2 regions of the Alteromonas sp. DY56-G5 genome follow, and region 2 is predicted to be linked to the other one. Evidence: predicted binding sites of a transcription regulator. Region 2 holds the regulator's gene; the other holds the start of a gene.
The links. Region 2 encodes LexA, which represses DNA repair genes until DNA is damaged. Its sites were predicted from a motif close to TACTGTATNNNNATACAGTA; they were not measured.
Positions count from the first base shown of each region.

Region 1: the regulator LexA is predicted to act here: its motif matches at 2,452-2,471, upstream of NO989_RS00650 (YebG family protein).

Region 1 covers NZ_JANHZQ010000001.1:165,773-175,671, forward strand. Annotated here, with positions in the region: gene NO989_RS00640 (ABC transporter permease) at 1-1,093, opposite strand, end outside; gene NO989_RS00645 (ABC transporter ATP-binding protein) at 1,093-1,896, opposite strand; gene NO989_RS00650 (YebG family protein) at 2,119-2,406, opposite strand; gene rpsF (30S ribosomal protein S6) at 2,653-3,054, shown strand; gene rpsR (30S ribosomal protein S18) at 3,066-3,293, shown strand; gene rplI (50S ribosomal protein L9) at 3,320-3,772, shown strand; gene NO989_RS00670 (efflux RND transporter permease subunit) at 4,232-7,417, shown strand; gene NO989_RS00675 (efflux RND transporter periplasmic adaptor subunit) at 7,431-8,519, shown strand; gene NO989_RS00680 (TonB-dependent receptor) at 8,616-9,899, shown strand, end outside.
Region 2 covers NZ_JANHZQ010000007.1:39,867-49,765, reverse strand. Annotated here, with positions in the region: gene NO989_RS05270 (hypothetical protein) at 1-2,596, shown strand, start outside; gene lexA (transcriptional repressor LexA) at 2,709-3,335, shown strand; gene coxB (cytochrome c oxidase subunit II) at 3,918-5,081, shown strand; gene ctaD (cytochrome c oxidase subunit I) at 5,091-6,719, shown strand; gene NO989_RS05250 (cytochrome c oxidase assembly protein) at 6,867-7,454, shown strand; gene NO989_RS05245 (cytochrome c oxidase subunit 3) at 7,478-8,371, shown strand; gene NO989_RS05240 (DUF2909 domain-containing protein) at 8,387-8,596, opposite strand; gene NO989_RS05235 (SURF1 family protein) at 8,642-9,346, shown strand; gene NO989_RS05230 (hypothetical protein) at 9,339-9,878, shown strand; gene NO989_RS05225 (heme A synthase) at 9,884-9,899, shown strand, end outside.

The DNA.
Region 1 (9,899 bases), on a different contig from region 2:
TGAGTAGCAGTAAGGTAAACGGTCCTGCGCCTATAGTTCGTAAAACGGCGATTTCTTGATAACGCTCTCTCATCGTTGCCAGCAGCATAGTCGCAAGCCCAATTAACGCGCAGATGACGATAAGACCGGAAAGGCCAAGCAATAGCGATTCAACATTTCCCATAATTTGCCAAAGTTCTGCGAGTGCCATGCCCGGTAGAATAGCCATTAGCGGCTCTTTTTTACTTTGATTAATTTGATACTGAAGCTGCAGTGCAGTTACCCGATGTTTAAGCCCCAGCATCACCACGGATACTGACTCAGGCGTAAACGCTTCGCTATTGTAAACTGCATGTTCTTTTGTATGCTCGTCATGCTCATGCTCATGCTCATGCTCATGCTCATGCTCATGTTCATGCTCATGCTCGTTCGCCTTGTCAGCAGATTTACGGCCTAACATTGAGGTGGGCGAATGTTTAGGTCCTGTGTGGGCTTCTTCAAGTCCCTGTAGGGTAACGTATACGGCTTTATCTACGGGCGTACCGGTTTTCTTAACTATGCCTGAGATAGTGAAAGGGTGATCGTCATGGTTGTTGAACGATACGCTACCCAGACCATGGGAAATAATAATCTTATCCCCTACCTTGTACCCCAATGATTTGGCGATATCTGCGCCAATAACGGTAGACAGTGGCTGCGTAAATGTCGAGCCTGCTGCCATTTCAAGTGATTGCATATCACCGTATTTAAAGTGGTCGAAAAAGCTGTTGGTCGTACCTACTACTCTAAAACCTCTGTGGGTATCACCCAAAGATAGTGGGATAAGCCACGATACCTGCTTGTTAGATTGAAGCGCCGCAATACTTTTATATTCAATACCTTTGGTGGGAGTGCCTATATTAAACACTGATGACAGGAGTAAATTAAGCTGTCCACTTGGTGCGCCAACAATAAGATCTACACCAGAAACGGTGCGCGTAAAACTGGTTTTAACTTGGGTGCGAATAATGTCCACGCACAAAAGTAAACTAATGCTGATGGTAATGCTTAAAAGTGTGAGGATTGCCGTTGTTTTCCTGCGCTTTAAGCTTTCAATAGCAATGGTACTTAGCATTACGCACGCTCCTGTGCTTTTGGGGCCTCATCGCCTCGCGTTTTTAAGTGGTTTGTACTTGGGCTTAATTCACTCATGCTGCAGTGGCGGTCGAAATAACTCTCCATGGCTTTATCGTGACTAACAAAAATCATGGTGCTTTCACCTGCAACGTCTTTTAGCAGCGACATAAAACTATCTCTGGCATCGGTATCTAGGGCAGAGGTAGGTTCATCGACAATTAATAATTGTGGGTCGTTAATCAGTGCTCTGGCAATGGCAACGCGCTGCTGCTGACCAATACTCAATGCGTCAGCTTTCGCATGCAGCACGTGAGAAGGCAGCTGTAGCTTGTCCAGTAAATGACGAAGCTTTGCGTCTGATGCTGTCTTGCTGACGTTTGTACTTGCAAAATACACCGCCGCATTAATGTTCTGTGCCACAGAAAGGTAGGGAATAAGATTAAATTGTTGAAAAACAACGCCGATACTGCGTGCTCTAAACTTGTCCCGCTGTCGGTTCGATAATGTGGAGAAAGGCTGCGCTAATAAGGCAATGTCGCCCTGAGTTGGAGTTAATGTTCCGCACAGCAAATTGAGCAATGTGCTCTTTCCGCTACCCGAAGGCCCTGAGAGAAAAACGTGCTCACCTTGCGAAACTTGCCACGCTTTAATGTCAATGATGGGGGGACTTTCTTTGGTGTACGAAAACTGTAAATTGCTAACTTCAATCGCTGTGTTGCGCTCTTTATTCACTGCGTTGTGCTCTTCAGACACTGCGTTGCGCTGGGAGTGAGTGCTATTTTTTTTATTGATGGTATTCACGCTAAACCCGACCTGTATTTACGTCTTATGTTCACATTAGCAAAAGCGACACGTCTGTTCACCCAGTTAAAAACCAGAGAAAACACATTGCCGCGTTGAGGTAATGTTATCAAATAACATTTTTGCGTATAGCTATGCTATCAGATCTCATCAGCCTAAAGCGGCAATTGCTCTTATTAATTGCTCATCATAACGACGCAAAAGAGAGGCGCGCCTAAATTATCAGCCGTTAGCTTGTAGCTTTACCACTTCTGCGCTTTCATCTTCTAATACGCTTTCTGCGGTAGCGCCTTTGAAAATCTTACTGATTTTATCTTTGTTTTTAGACAGCATGATGGTGAGCTCTTCCACTACGCTATCGTCTAGCTTGATGCCCTTCGCATGAATGTAGTCAGCAAGGTTATCTGCTGCATCGAGCATTTTGTCATACTGATCGGCTTCTTTTTTGTCGGTAGTTACCAATTTTTCTACCCCTTTGTGCGTAACAACATACTGTGTGGTAATGGCCATGGTAGGTCCCCTGTTTATTAAAGACACAAAAACTGTACAGTATTTTACTGTATAAATAAACAGTATTTTGATTAAATGTCTGAGCGTAGTGTTTGGGGAAAGGGCAAATGATTGCTCTAAAGGTGATTAATGCTTGTGCAATTAGTAACTGCTGCGTATAATGCGCGCCCTTACAGCCATCCCAATTCGTTCCTTGTCTCCATACAGTCGGCTGTACTGTCGAGGCTACAACCGTAAGGAGCTATAATGCGTCATTACGAAATCGTATTTATGGTTCACCCTGATCAGAGTGAACAAGTACCTGGTATGATCGAGCGTTATACCACAATCCTAAAGCAAGACGGTGGTCAGATTCATCGTTTAGAAGATTGGGGCCGTCGTCAACTGGCTTACCCAATTGAAAAGCTGCACAAAGCCCACTACGTACTAATCAATGCTGAAGCGTCTGCAGAAGCTGTTGATGAATTGGAAAATGCTTTCCGTTTCAACGACGTGATCCTACGTAACATGGTTATGCGCACTAAGACTGCTGTGACTGAGCCTTCTCCAATGATGAAAGAAGAGCCTCGTCGTGAGCGTCGTGACGATTCTGCTCCTCGCCAAGATCGCGCGGAAAAGAAAACTGAAACCACTGAAGACAACGCTTAAGGAGATCACCCATGGCTCGTTTTTTCAGACGTCGTAAGTTCTGCCGTTTCACTGCAGAAGGTGTGACTGAGATTGATTACAAAGATATCGCTACTCTTAAGAACTACATCACTGAGAGCGGTAAAATTGTCCCTAGCCGTATTACTGGTACAAGCGCAAAATATCAGCGTCAGCTGTCTTCTGCGATCAAGCGCGCACGTTTCCTTGCGTTGCTTCCGTACACTGATTCACACAAGTAATTTGGCGAATATAAGGGTTAGCTAAGATGAATATCATCCTACTAGATAAAATCGCCAACCTTGGCGGCCTGGGCGACCAAGTGACTGTTAAGTCTGGTTACGCTCGTAACTTCCTTTTCCCACAGGGTAAAGCGGTTCCTGCAACTAAAGACAACGTTGAAAAGTTCGAAGCACGTCGTGCTGAACTTGAAGCGAAAATTGCTGAGCAACTAGCTGCTGCTAACGCACGCGCTGAAAAAGTTGCTGAGCTTGCTGAAGTTACAATCGCAGCTCCTGCTGGTGACGAAGGTAAACTATTTGGCTCTGTTGGTACTCGTGACATCGCTGATGCAATCACTGCAGCTGGCGTTGAAGTACAAAAAGCAGAAGTTAAACTACCTACTGGTACTCTTCGTGAAACTGGTGAGTATGACATCGACTTACAACTTCACTCTGACGTTATCACTTCAATCAAAGTGATCATCATTGCTGAAGCGTAATCGCTGACGTATTTGAAAAAAGCCGCTCCTAGAGCGGCTTTTTTTTGCTCTAAATTTTTGTTCGATACTTAAAGAACAATACCAATCCGCATAGATGATTGCCCACCCAGAAGGTGCTGGTAAGTTTCCTAGCAAAGCGTGGGAATGTAGGAATGGCCGTTGCTTTTTAAATTCCCATAGTGATGCTTGCCAAACCTTCCCGAAGGGCGAGTTAAAAATATCCCTACCCTCACTCCACGTCGCGACGCCTAATTAACGGTGGGTGTAAGCAAATATGTCCAGCGCCGACAAATGGCGTATTTTTGAGGTCCACTCATCTGCGATAAATAACGTTTTTTAAACGGTGTTTAAACAAAATGTTAATAATCGCTGAAATTCTTAGTGTCATGGCTTTAAACTTTTTCTGTCATTCCTGCGACCTATAGTAAACCAAACAATAAAAAGCATAAGTGCCATATTATGGACATCACTAAGCAAGCAATAAAAAACGCGACTGGGGTAGGTATAGGAATAACACTGCTGGTATTTTTAGGGCTATATAGCCTGTTTAATTTACCTGTACAGCTGTTTCCTGACATTGAAAGACCGAATATTAACATCCAGACCTCGTGGCGCGCTGCGTCGCCCCAAGAAATTGAGTCGGAGATCATTGAACCTCAAGAGGAAGTGCTGCAAGGGATCCCTGGCCTTGAGTCGATGAATGCATGGGCAAACCAAGGTAATGCGTGGATTAATCTAGAGTTTGGTTTAGATACGGACATGCAGAAAACGCTCATTGAAGTGATTAGCCGCATGAATCGCGTACCGCCACTACCTCGCGATGCCTTGTCCCCTAATATTATGCTTGCTGGAAGTGGGGGAGACGCCCCCGCTTTGACCTACTTTTTTCTTCAGCGCCTTCCGGGCAATCCAAACGAAATTAATACCTATGTAACCTTTTTTACCGATGTCATTAAACCTCAGCTTGAGGCTATTCCAGGCGTGGCCAGAGCACGTATGGAAAGCGGGGTTGGCGGCGTTGAGGAGTTTCAAATTGTTTTCGACCCGTTTAAAGCGGCGCAGTTAGGCATTGACCTAACGGCAGTTGCCAACGAGTTGGGGCGTGCGAATGATATTTCAGGCGGCTTTGTCGATGTGGGCAGAAGACGCTATACCCTGCGTTTTGAAGGTCGCTACGAGCCTACGCAAATGGGTGAAATGATCCTTGAATGGCGAGACGGCAGCCCGATCACTTTAAATGACATTGCCGAAATTAAAATCACCCGCGCTGACGGTGCAAACTACAGTGTGCAAAACGGCAATCCGGCCATATCTATTCGCGTAGACAGACAAAACAACGCCAATGTTTTAGCTACCTTAGAAGCCGTAAAAGCAAAAGTTGCACAAATAAACGAACAGGACTTGGCCCCTGAACAGTTAGTAATGGCGCAAAGCTTCGATGCCTCAGTGTTTATCTATAGAGCGGTGCAGCTAGTTACCAGCAATTTATTTATAGGCGTGCTGCTTGCCATTGCCGTGCTTTGGCTCTTTATGCGCCAGCTGCGGGCAACGCTCATTGTGGCATTGGCCATTCCTATCTCACTACTTAGCACTTTTGTGGTGCTTCAACTTACCGGTCGCTCGCTCAATATCATTTCACTGGCAGGACTCGCCTTCGCGGTAGGTATGGTGCTAGATGCCGCTATTGTCGTGCTGGAAAACATTGTAAGAACGCGCAAGAGCGCCGAAGCCGAAATCGAAAATAAAGACCCAAATTCACAAACGCACATGGAGGATTGTGCCCATCGGGGAACGAAAGAAGTGTTTGGTGCCCTCATGGCGTCAACAGCCACCACCGTTGCTATTTTTATTCCCGTCATGTTTTTGGAAGATGTTGAAGGGCAATTGTTTGCTGACCTCGCTCTTACCATTGCCATTGCAGTGTGTATGTCGCTAGTGGTTGCGGTAACGGTATTGCCCGTCGTTGCCGCTAAATACCTTAATGGCAACATGCCAGCTGATAGCTTACAGCGGGTATGGGCTAAGATAACCCGCGCTATTATGTCGCTATCAAGTACGCCGCTTCGCCGCCTTGTATTAGTTCTAACACTCATGGGCGTGCCTATTACAGGTAGTGTTTTGCTTATGCCTTCCATGGATTATTTGCCGCCCGTAAAACGCGATGCCGTTGACGCCTTCTTAAGTTTGCCTGCGGGTGCCAGTGAAAACTTTATTAGTGAAGAAGTGATGCCAATTATCGTTGAGAGACTGCAGCCCTATATGGACGGAGAAAAGCAGCCAGCGCTGAAAAACTACTACATTATCACATGGCCAAATGGCGGAAATTTGGGTGTGCGCGCTAAAGATCAGTCTAAGGTCAAAGAGTTAGAAGCCATTGTTCGCGATGAAATTTTAAAGGATTTGCCGGATACACAGACCTTTTCACAACAAGGCAATTTGTTCGGCGGCTTTGGAAACGGTCGCTCAATCGACATTCATCTTCAAGGTACCGACCAAGCCATGCTCGGCATCGCTGCGCAAGCAGGTTTAGACAAATTGAGAGAAGTTTTCCCTAACGCTAATGCGCGTTCGAATCCTCCACTAGAGCAAGCTGAACCAGAGCTTCGCTTTTACCCTAATGACAGCAGAATGATGGAAGTCGGGTTAAATCGCGGCAGTATGGGGAACCTGGTACGTGCCATGGGTGATGGTATGTATGTGGGGGAGTACTTCGATGGCACCAAACGCATGAATATTATCTTTCGCTCAGCACCTTGGTTTACACCCGAAGACTTAAACAGCACGCCAGTCATGACGCCATCAGGCGAGGTGGTGCAATTAGGCGAACTGGTAGGTATTGAAAGAGCCGTAGGACCAAGCCGTATTCAGCGCATTGATGGTCGAAGAACCCTTACGCTAAACGTAAATCCGCCAGAGGGGATGAGTTTAGAAGAAGCCATGAAAGTGATTACCTCTGAGGTTGAACCTGCCATTATGGCCATGATGCCTACCGATGGCGCTATTAATTATGGTGGTAGCGCGGATAGCTTAAAAGGCGCTATTGCCTCGATGGCTGATAACTTTCTTTTTGCCATGGTGTTGCTACTGCTGTTAATGGCGGGGTTGTTTAAATCGTTAAAAGACAGCGTGCTGGTAGTACTTTCTATTCCGCTAGCCACGGTGGGCGGGGTGATTGCTATTCGTATCATGAACATCTTTACCTTCCAGCCCATGGACCTGTTAACCATGATTGGCTTCATTATTTTGCTAGGGCTTGTGGTGAACAATGCCATTTTACTCGTGCATCAGACTCGTATAGGAGAGCAAGAAGGGCTGACCCGTGATGACGCGGTAGAACAAGCCATCAAACTACGTTTACGGCCTATCTTTATGAGCACGCTGACTTCAATCTTTGGCATGCTGCCCCTGCTGTTGCTACCAGGTGCAGGCAGCGTTATTTACCGAGGTCTTGCGGCTGTTATTGTGGGAGGAATGACGGTGAGTACCATATTCACCTTGCTATTACTGCCTACCTTGCTGCGTATGACGGCTTCAAAGTCACCTGTAAATATACTCAAACCCCTGGCCGAGCGCATAGAGAGCACTGGCGCTTCGCCGACTACCTCATCCACCGCAAAACAAAATAAATACAACGATCATGTGTAAGGAAAAGACAACCATGAAAGCAACGACTTCTACTCTCGCCCTTAGTGTGTTTACCTTATTTGCAAGCTGTGTATCGTTGAGCGCACAAGCACAGGATAGCAATCAACCACCGCCGGTGCTGGTACAAATAGATGAAGCCAGAGAGCAAGCGATTTCACAACTTACCTGGGTTCCTGGAACGGTACTTAGCGTTATCGATGCGAACCTAGCCTCTGAGGTAGACGGTCGCATTACTTGGATGGCAGATGTAGGTGATGTGGTAAAAGCGGGGGAGCCTTTAGTTAAAGTCGACGATACTCGCTTAAGTATTACCCGCAATCAAAATGCCTCAAATATTGCCAGATGGCAGTCGCAGGTTGAACTGTTTACCAAACGTCTCGCGAGGTACAAAAACCTTCAGGCCAGTCAAAACACGTCCAGAGGTGAGTTAGAGGAAGTGGAAGCTGACTTAGAAAATGCTAAGCAGGAGTTAGCGCAAGCCAAATTGGATTTAGAATTCACCGAGTATCAGATAGCACAAAGCAGTATTCGTGCTCCCTTTACGGCTTTGGTGGTTGAAAGGCTGCAGTCGCCGGGCGAATACACTGGGGTAGGGCAAACCCTGCTTCGCGTGGTAAACCCTGATAGTGTTGAAGTTCAGGTGCGCGCACCGCTCAACGTATTACCCTATATTGCTAACGGCATGAGCGTAAGCGTTCACAATAACGTGAACCAAGTAGAAGAATCTATTCGTGCCATTGTACCGGTAGGCAACAGTACATCGCGCATGATGGAGCTACGAATTGCCATCAACCCCGGTGACTTTCCTATAGGCAGTGCAGTGCGCGTGGCGTTGCCTAGCAGCGATACTCATGATGGTGTCACCATACCCCGCGATGCACTGGTACTAAGAAAGTCGGGAACCTTTATCTATCAGCTCAATGAAAATAATGAAGCGGAGCAGGTTAAGGTGACAACCGGGGTGGGCATGGGCGATAGAATTGAAGTGTTTGGCGATGTGAACCCGAAGCGCTCGGTCGTGGTGAGAGGAGCTGAACGTCTGCGTGCAGGCCAGAAAGTACGTTACAACAATGAGCGTGAGTCTTTGACAGCGAAGAACTGAGAGAATTGTAACAAATGTAAAAGTGCTATCCATTTAGACTAAAGTTAATGAGAATGTTTCTTATTTGTAATTGTTGATTATCAAATGGAGACATCCTTGAAAAAGTTAGTTTTAGCCAGTGCAGTATGCACGCTATCCAGTCCGGTAGTATTTGCGCAATCCCTAGAAAACCAGAATGAAGAAACCAAGTCTATAGAGCGAGTTGCTGTGGTAGGCGCAGCAACTAACTTGAGCATTACTGCCGAGGATATTGAGCAGTTTCAGGCAAACGATTTAGCTGATGTTTTTAGAGAGTCTCCGTCGGTCAGCGTTGGCGGTTCAGTAGGTGTAGCGCAGAAAATCTTTATCCGTGGACTAGAAGATGCCTACCTGAATGTAACCGTAGATGGCGCGCAACAAACCTCAACCCTATTTCACCACATTGGCCGCGTAACGCTAGATCCCGATCTTTTGAAGCAAATCGATGTGCAGGCTGGTGCAGGTGAAGCAACCAGTGGCCCAGGTGCCATTGGTGGTTCAATCCGCTTTAAAACCAAAGATGCGCAAGATTTATTGAGAGGCGACGAACAATTTGGTGGTCGAGTAAAAGCGAGTTATTTCTCAAACGAAGGCACCCGATATAGCGGCAGCCTTTATGGAAAGCTAAGTGATTCATGGGGCTTGCTAGGTTATTACAGCACGGTTGACAGAGATAACTTTGAAGATGGCGACGGCAACGAAGTGCTGGGTACTGCCGCAGATCAAGATCTCATGTTCCTTAAAGCCAGTGGTTACATTGCGGATAATCAATACCTTTCAATAAGTGCAGAGCAGCGCGATGAAGAAGGTGAGTTTTCGGCAAGACCTAACTGGGTAGTACTAGAAGGTGCTCCACTTTATCCTAGTGAAGCAGAGCGTGATACCTACGTAGCGAACTACCGCTTTGACCACAGCGCATTGGTTTTCTTAGAAGCCACTGCATACCAAACATCATCATCGTTCCGCGGCGGCCGTTTCGATTTCTTGTCTGATATCGATACCTATGGTTTTGATATTAGAAACACCACCGACATTTCAAACCACGTATTCACCTACGGTATCGACTATCGTAAAGATGAGGTAGAAAGTGGCCCTGGCGTAGGTCCTGTGCAGAACGCAGAAGAAGGCAGCGTAATGGGTATTTACGCGCAAGCTCATAGCAATATCACACCAGAGTTGCTGTTGAGCTACGGTGTTCGTTATGACGACTTTGATTTTCAGCAACAAATCTTGATCGATGACTATTACGGCACACCCGTTACCGATGAGCCATCTGGACTAGACGACAATGAACTTAGCTTTAACGTCGGTCTTGAGTATCAGCTTACCGAAGCTTGGACCCTTGGTCTTGGTTACGCAGAA
Region 2 (9,899 bases):
CGGAAATCATACTGGCCTTGCGCTTTCAGATATCGATGCGATATCCGTACCTCCTGTAGTGAATCAGCCTTATTACTATGCCTATGAGACTGTCTATACCACAGATGAAGTCACCGTTGAGCCTGGCTACTATCATGATTCAGATACTCCCGACTCAGAGCTGGTGATTTCGTTTCGCTGGTATGTAAATGGTGTAGTCCTTGACGATGTTAATGGTACCACGCTGCCACCTTACAGCGCAGTCTTCGGTGATGAAGTTAAAGTTACCATGGTGGTGTCAGACGGTATTAACGTTGTTGAATCCCAGCCTACTTTCGTTGAGATCGGCAATTCTCCTATGACGCTCACTGCATCGAATATGCCTGAAGTAGTAACTGCGGGCGGATACGTAGAGTTTACCGTATCGATGAGTGACCCAGACAGAGTTGACGATGACGTCGCGGGAGAGCTTATTTCAGCGCCTCCCGGTGCTTCGTTAAATGCGGAAGGTCTGATGACCTGGAATGTACCTGCGAATCAACTTTTCAACGCTCAAACTTATATGTTTAGTTTCGCTAGCTTAGACGGAACTGAATCCCAACAAACGCTCGAAATCACTTCTTATGCGGACAAGGCCCCGGCTTATGCTCGTACTACTGTGATGACACCAATTTATAATCACGGCTTTGCTATTGCTTCGACCAATGGTGCAAGTGAACTTATCACGGTAAATGCTCGCAACGTGGGCGCATTTTCGCTAGAAGGTAATACGCTTAAAAATACCTATGTGTATCCGTATAAACTGCCTACTAAAGGCGAAATTAGAAGCGTGCATACCCAAGATGTTGATGGTGACAATAATGATGAAATCTACCTTCTTACTCAACAGGGATTGTCTGTAATAAAAGACCGCGAAAGTAACGCAGAAGCGGTGTTTATTATTGAAGATAGTATTATTTCTGGCTTATTTTATGACATCAATGGTGACGGGGTTGATGAAGTTGCTTATTTATATGGGAGCGAATATTACAATGCGACTTCTATTGCCATTGTAGATGTTCGCACAGGTGAGCAGTTGCAACAGTACGATATTGACGGCGTCAATAACCTTGCTTTTGGTAACGTAGATGATGACGCATCGATAGAAATGGTAACGAACAATGGTTATGTATTTGATATCGAAAGCGGTGCCAACCAATGGCTATACGGTAGCGGGTTCAGCGACGCATTTGTTGTGCTGGGTGATATGAATAACGATGGTGTAGATGAAATCATCGGTGCCGATAGTTGGAATGATATCTCAATCTACTCTGCAGTATCGAAAAGCAGTTTGGCAACGGCGGAACATGGTGACATTTGTGATATCGCCTATAGTAAAGAAAGCCCAGCTACAGAAGGAATAGTGGTTGTCTCCGAGTGTCAGTGGGGACAAGTTAGAGGTTTTGCATTAGAAGCGGGACAAATCTCTGAGCAGTGGGCTCTTAACCACAACACTTACAGTGGCATGTCACTTCTCATTGACGATTTAGACAATGACAATGTGGACGACATTATTTGGACTGGTGAGAATCAAATTTTAGTAGCGCAACAAGATGCCAACGGTGAATATGCCTTGTCAGATATAAAAGGTGCGCCGCGCGCGAGTAGATATCATGCCGCGGGTTGGGCACCTTATGGCGATAATGATGAAAGAGCCGTCTTTGTTAGCGATACAAGTAGTTACGAATCATCTATTCAGATTTTATCGGTAGATAAAGAGGATAACTTTGCGATAAGTGCTGAGGTTGGCGAAGATGTCTATAACTATAGCAAACCGGTCGTTACAGACTACAACAATGACGGTGTGGGTGAGTTACTAATAGGGGCACTGGATTATAGTTCGTCGTTTAATGTCGTGAGACTTACAGATAACGCTATTCAGTGGACACTGAACAATAATCAGAATAGTGAAATTTCGTTTATTGAAGCCATTGACGTAAATAACGATAGTTACGCCGATGCAGTTATTATTGAGAACAATCGACTTAAAGCGTTTGATATCGAGAATCAGGTGCTTATCGACTCAATCATTAACGATTTTTCAATTAATGCGCTTGCTGCCTCTGAAAAAGACGGTGTGCATTATTTTGCTGTTGGGGGCTATAGTTCGCTCAAGCTCTATAAAATGCAGGATGGTGAATTTGTTGGATTGAATGAATTGGAAACCAATTGTGACCAATTGCTCACGGTAAATTTTGATAGTGATAGCGAACTTGAATTTGCGTGTTTAAATAGAAACTACAACACCATCAATGTTTATGACGTGGCGAGCGATGCATTAGAACTCAAAGACACTATAGCACCGTCATTCTACCCTCAGTATATAGCGGCTGTTCCAACGACGTCGTCTAATCAGTCGATTCTCGCTATCTACCAGCCTAACGAGAATGACTATTCGTACAATTATTATGACAGCATCGCATATCGCGTGGTTGAGGTTGATAATAAAGGCAATGTGGTGTGGCAAAGCCCTGGACTTGGGCTCGATAATGTTGAAGGCATGCGCACACGTCAAAATAGTGATGGGGAGCTGGAGTTACAAATTAGTAACCCGAACATGGCTCTTCTCGTAAAATAAGAGGAAAGCACTTGTCGTAGGCTATTGCAGATCGCAAAAGACGCGGCAAGTGCTTGTTATTTAGTTTTAGGTGTATATACTTACAGGAACTGTATGAACAGACAGGTCTTTTATGCGCCCACTCACAGCTCGACAAACCGAAGTTTTAGAACTTATTAAAACAACCATGTTAGAAACGGGAATGCCGCCTACTCGTGCGGAAATAGCCCGTCAGCTTGGCTTTCGTTCTGCTAATGCAGCAGAGGAACATTTGAAAGCATTGGCGCGTAAAGGCGTGATTGAAATTTTGCCTGGTACGTCTCGTGGCATTAAGCTCAATATCCCTCTTGATAACGACGCACAAGAAGAAGAAGGCCTACCGTTAATTGGGCGTGTTGCAGCTGGTGAGCCGATCTTGGCGCAAGAGCATGTTGAATCGCACTACAAAGTAGATCCTGCACTGTTTCAACCCCATGCCGACTTTTTGCTACGCGTCAACGGTATGAGCATGAAAGACATTGGTATTTTAGACGGTGACCTTCTCGCTGTTCATCGCACCACTGATGTACACAACGGTCAGGTGGTTGTGGCGCGTGTAGATGAAGACGTCACCGTAAAGCGTCTAGAGAAACGCGGGCGTGAAGTATTGCTTCATGCTGAGAATGATGAGTTTGCACCAATAAAAGTTGATTTGGCGACTGAACATTTTGCGATAGAAGGCATTGCGGTGGGTGTGATCAGAAACGCTGACTGGATGTAGTATTTTAGCTTGTTTGTATAAAAGCGGCGCGTTAGCCGCTTTTTTTATGTCTTTTGTTCCTGTTTTTTTCTTCAATCTGCCAACTTAGGTTTTATCCTGCCCAGCAAACCTGTTGGTTTTCTGCGCGCTTATTTTTATCATTACTCACGTTATTCTTTCTATGAATGCTTCAAGTATTTTCCATTTTTTATTTTGAATTTTGTTTGAAATCGACATTGAGTAATCGATTACTTATTGATTTCTTAACTAGTTAGTCGAGCACTTACTTTAACCCCGTGTTCAAAATGCCTGTTTGATTCCAAGGGCATCCCACAGCAATGGCTTTCTCTTTTTGCACGTGAAATTCCCCGCGACCATTTTAGTAAATGATTAAAAATTAACCACTTCGTTAAATTTTTAATAGAAAAGACTAGACGGCACGACATTATTGCGCAATTCTTATACAGAGATTAACAAAATAATAACAATGACTCTAAATTTGTTTTACAAGTTGAGGTTATGGGTCAATCGTTCGCAAACCATTTGGTAGGGCATCGCGCAAATTAATCAGCGTCTTTGACCACGCCATTACGGAGGTGCTGAGTGAAACAACTAACGACCGTTTTCGCAAAATGGTGTTCTAGTATACCAATTTTGCTTTTTTCCCCTTTGCTTTTTGCGCAAGAAGCAAGCGAAGAAGCCTCTTCGCTTAATTTGAGACGCGGTGCTACCGACATCAGTGGGCAGGTATACGACCTCCATATGTTGATGTTCTTCATTTGTGTAGGTATCGCGGTTGTAGTTTTTGGCGTGATGTTCGCTTCAATGTATCTACATAGAAAGTCCCGTGGTGCCAAGCCAGCTAATTTTCACGAAAACGTGAAGGTCGAAATTGCTTGGACCGTTATTCCTTTCCTTATTCTTATTTTCATGGCGGTACCCGCAGCGAATACTCTAATTGCTATGGAAGACACGTCTGAGCCTGACATGACGGTGTTAGTAACAGGCTCTCAATGGAAATGGCACTACAAGTACATGGATAGCGATGTAGAGTTTTATTCTTTACTCGCCACTCAGCGCGAGCAAATAGAAAACAAATTTCAGAAAACAGATAACTACCTGCTGGAAGTCGACCGTCCCTTGGTTATTCCTACTGGGAAAAAAGTACGCTTTCTTATTACTTCTGACGACGTTATCCACTCTTGGTGGGTTCCTGACTTTGCCGTGAAAAAAGATGCCAACCCCGGCTTTATTAACGAGTCTTGGGCCAAGGTGAATGAGCCGGGTATTTATCGCGGACAGTGCGCAGAGCTTTGTGGTAAAGACCACGGCTATATGCCGGTTGTGGTAATTGCTAAAGAACCCGCCGAGTTTGAAAAGTGGATGGGCGAACAAGAAGAGATTGTTCGTAAAGCAAAAGAAGAAGAGCAGCGTCTACTTTCTATGAATATGTCTATGGATGAACTGATGAAAGAGGGCGAGCGAGTATACAACGCAACGTGCGCTGCTTGCCATATGCCAAATGGTGAAGGTTTACCTGGCGTGTTCCCGGCATTAAAAGGCAGCAAGATGGCACTAGAAGATCAGCAAGGTCACATTGACATCGTGCTGCATGGAAAGTCAGGAACAGCCATGCAAGCGTTTGGAAAAATGCTAAGTCTTAAGGAAATTGCCGCCGTAGTCACTTACGAGCGAAATGCCTGGGGCAATAAAACTGGCGATATGGTTCAAGCCAAAGATGTCAACGCAGTGGCAAACGGAAACTAGGAGCAGACAATGAGCAAAGCAACTGAAGTTATTTCGCCAGATACCTCTGCGCCTCATGACGGTCACCTACATGATGACCATGAACACCACGATCATATTCCTAAAGGGATAACGCGTTGGTTGTTTACCACTAACCACAAAGACATAGGCACACTTTACCTGTGGTTTGCCTTTATTATGTTTTTAGTTGGTGGTGCGATGGCCATGGTGATCCGCGCTGAACTATTCCAACCCGGTCTACAAATTGTAGAGCCAAACTTCTTTAACCAAATGACTACGGTACACGGGCTTATCATGGTATTTGGTGCAGTAATGCCAGCCTTTACTGGGCTCGCAAACTGGCTTATTCCCATGATGATCGGCGCCCCTGACATGGCGTTACCGCGCATGAATAACTGGAGCTTCTGGATTTTACCAGGTGCCTTTCTCATTCTATTGAGCTCGCTCTTTATGGAAGGCGGCGGCCCTGCTTTTGGATGGACTTTCTACGCGCCCCTTTCAACGACTTACAGTGGCGATTCGACAGCGTTGTTTGTGTTCTCTGTTCACATCATGGGTATTTCATCCATTATGGGTGCGATTAACGTGATTGTGACCATCTTTAATATGCGTGCGCCAGGCATGACCTGGATGAAAATGCCGCTGTTTGTATGGACGTGGCTTATCACGGCATTCTTGCTGATTGCGGTAATGCCAGTGCTCGCCGGTGCGGTTACCATGGTGTTAACTGATAAGTTCTTTGGCACGAGCTTTTTTGATGCTGCTGGTGGCGGCGACCCGGTTATGTTCCAGCATATTTTCTGGTTCTTCGGGCACCCTGAAGTGTACATTATGATCTTGCCCGCTTTCGGCATTATCTCGCAAATTGTTCCTACCTTCTCTCGAAAGCAGCTGTTTGGATACGCGTCTATGGTTTACGCCACGGCGTCGATTGCGCTGCTCTCTTTTGTTGTGTGGGCTCACCATATGTTCACCACGGGCATGCCGGTGTACATGGAAATGTTTTTCATGTTTGCCACCATGCTTATCTCGGTGCCTACTGGCGTAAAAGTGTTTAACTGGGTAGCGACCATGTGGCGCGGCTCACTGAGCTTTGAAATGCCAATGATGTTCGCTATTGCCTTTATTGTGCTGTTCACCATTGGTGGGTTGTCAGGGCTAATGTTGGCGATCACGCCCGTGGACTTCCAATATCACGACACTTACTTCGTTGTAGCCCATTTCCACTATGTACTGGTAACTGGCGCGGTCTTTTCCATCATGGCTGCGGTGTATTACTGGTTGCCTAAATGGACGGGAAAAATGTATGACACAGCTTTAGCTAAATGGCATTTCTGGTGCTCACTGGTATCGGTCAATGTGTTGTTCTTCCCTATGCACTTTGTGGGTTTGGCTGGTATGCCACGCCGTATTCCTGACTATGCATTGCAGTTCGCTGATTTTAATAAATGGATAAGCCTGGGTGGTTTTGCATTCGGTTTATCTCAGCTCATCTTTCTTGCCCTGCTTATCAAGGCATGCAAAAAGCAAGGTGAGCCGGTATCAGCGCAAGTTTGGGACGGCGCAGAAGGATTGGAATGGGAAATTCCATCACCCGCTCCTTATCACACGTTTGAAACGCCACCTGTCGTTAAGTAACGGTAGGTGGAGTTGTGAATAGGTCATTCCTTTCAACCGGCAAAAGCCGATGGGAATGACATTCACACATTGCAGGTGGTGAGGGAGATAAACGACTAAACAAGCGTTTACCAACCTTCATCTATGGATTTACCCGGAGGTCACGTGATGTCACAGCAAAGCGCAAACAACAAGATGGTTATTAAACTTGTTGCTATTGTCATTGGCATGTTTGGCTTCGGCTTTGCCCTTGTTCCCTTGTACGACGTATTTTGCGACGTTACGGGAATTAACGGAAAAACCGAAGGCACGGCTGCGGTTTATCAATCGGTTGAGATTGATGAGTCGCGAGAAGTGACCGTCGAGTTTATTACTCGCACAAATACCGGTATGCCCTGGGAGTTTCGTGCTGAAACCAAGCGCGTGAAAGTGCACCCTGGCGAACTTAATACGGTATCGTTTTATGTGAGAAACCCTGCATCAAGCAATATCGTAGCTCAGGCCATTCCCTCTGTATCCCCCGGAACGGCAGCACTGTACCTGAACAAGACTGAATGCTTCTGCTTCAATCAGCAGCCATTAGATGCGGGTAGTGAAGCCTATATGCCCATGCAGTTTTATGTAGACCCTCAGCTACCTGAAGAAATTACGTTTTTTACCTTGCAGTACACACTCTATGACGTCACAGCGCGAGCCAGTGACCTAACGACAACACCGAATCCCTTTATGGCTTCAACACCATCAAATGGCGAATAGGCCGAAGGGGTAAGGAGAAGAAAATGCAACCCGAAGTACAGAATCACGAATACCAAAAATATTATGTACCCGCACAAAGTCCATGGCCCATCGTAGGGGCCGTTGCTCTATTTCTTATCGCCGTAGGTGCGGGCAATTATGTGGTGCAAGCAACCAAAGGTGAAACAGGCTATGGCGGTCATATCCTTTTAGCGGGGATAGCAGTATTGCTCGTTATGCTTGTAGGTTGGTTTAAAAATCAAATAGACGAATCTATGGCAGGGCTTTACAGCGATCAGCTGGGGCGTTCATATCGACAAGGTATGAGCTGGTTTATCTTTTCAGAGGTGATGTTTTTCGCTGCGTTTTTCGGCGCCCTCTACTACGCGAGATTTATTTCCGTTCCGTGGCTGGGCGGCGCATCGAACAACGCTATGACCAATGAGGTCTTATGGCCGACCTTTGAGGCCATGTGGCCGCTGGTGTCAACGCCAGGCGGCACTTCCACACAGGAAATGAGTGCTGCGGGGTTGCCCACAATCAACACGGTTATCTTGCTTATCTCATCTATTACACTGCACTTCGCTCATGTGGGACTAGAGCAAAACAAACGCAAACAGCTAACCCTAATGCTGGGTATCACTATCTTACTTGGATGTGGGTTCTTGTTCCTACAGGTAGAAGAGTACATACATGCGTATCGCGACTTGGGGCTTACGCTTCAGTCAGGCATTTACGGCAACACCTTCTTTATGCTCACAGGGTTTCACGGCATGCATGTGACCCTTGGCACCATCATTCTAATTGTACTGTTTTTTAGGGTCTTGAAAGGCCATTTCACGCCTGAAAACCACTTCGCGTTTCAGGCGGGGAGCTGGTACTGGCACTTTGTAGATGTAGTGTGGGTCATGCTCTACATCTTTGTTTACGTACTTTAAAAGGAATCCCCAAACTCAGTAAGGCCTTGGGTTTGGGGTAATTAAACCGGTACCAATAGCGATAAGAATAATAATAACAATGACGGCAGAAGTGAGCACGCGTCGACCAATGTACTTACTCATAGGCCCTTTTGATGTGTCGTTTTTCATCATGATTCGCATCGCCATGAACAAGTTCACAATCATGTACAGCACCAACGCAACAAGGACTATTTTTATCAACATATTCACCTCTGTTTTTATTCTAATTTTGCATGGTGCGAAATAATCATGTTTTCTCGCACTCGCCACGTTATTCCTTGGTTACTCACGGGCTTTAGTGTGGCGATTATGTGCGGTTTAGGGTACTGGCAACTTGATCGCATGGTCCAAAAGCAACAACGCTTAGCTAGCATAGCGCAAAAGCAAAGTAATGGAACCTTGAGTTTAGAAGAGGCGTTGTCTCATGATGATCCTCGGGATATTACCGTATCGTTCAGCGGCGCAATAGACGCTAACCATGTGTTGCTATTAGATAATCAGATTCACAATCAGCGGGTGGGTTTCGATGTCATCGTACCGGTAAATACCAATGTCGGGTGGCTCTTGGTTAACTTTGGCTGGGTGCCTGCGCCAGACTTAACGCGCACGCTACCGGATATAAGTTTTACAAGCCAAACGCGCGAATTAATCGGCGTGCTTAGCGTGCCGGGTAACAACCCCTTAGTGAAAGAAACCAACATGGCTTTGTCGCAAAGCCCCGCGCTGGTACAACACATAGAATTCCCTGCACTAAGCAACGCCTTAGAGCGCAAACTTTTACCCTTTATTCTTCACCTTACCACGCCTGACCCCGCGTTTATTCGTGAACATCAGACCGTCGTAATGTCTCCTGAAAAGCACCTTGGCTATGCAGTTCAATGGTTTGGTTTAGCTATTGCCGCTGCAGCCATTGGCGGCTTTGCAATTAGTAAGAAAGGACGTAGTTATGAGTAATGCTGCTTCGAAAAAAACATTAATTATTATGGTAGCCGTGTTTGTTTTACCTGTTGTTTTGGCAAAGCTCGCACTTGATAACGATTGGTTTACTAAAGGCGCGACAAATAAAGGTCAGCTGCTCGCGCCGACCATCGACATGAGTGCGCTTTTAGAAAACGCGGAACCTAAATGGCGTTTGTTGTATGTGATGCCAAGTAAATGTGACGCAGTGTGCGAGAACGCACTTTTTAGCATTAACCAAGTGTGGCTTGCGCTAGGTAAAGAATCGGACCGTGCTCAAGCAGTGGTCGTTACTACCGCTTCAAGCGACCAAACTGCGATAGCCGCGCTAGAAGACTACCCTTTTGTCGAAACCTTACCCGTTACTACACCAACGGCGCTTGCCTCTAGCAGTGTTTATATTGTTGATACGCAAAATAACGCCATGCTCTTTTACGACATTAAAGACGATAGAAAAGACGCCGTGATGGAAAGCCGCAACATGCTGGCAGATATGAGAAAGCTCCTAAAATTATCGCGTATAGGATAATGGCCATGAAAAAATTAACCC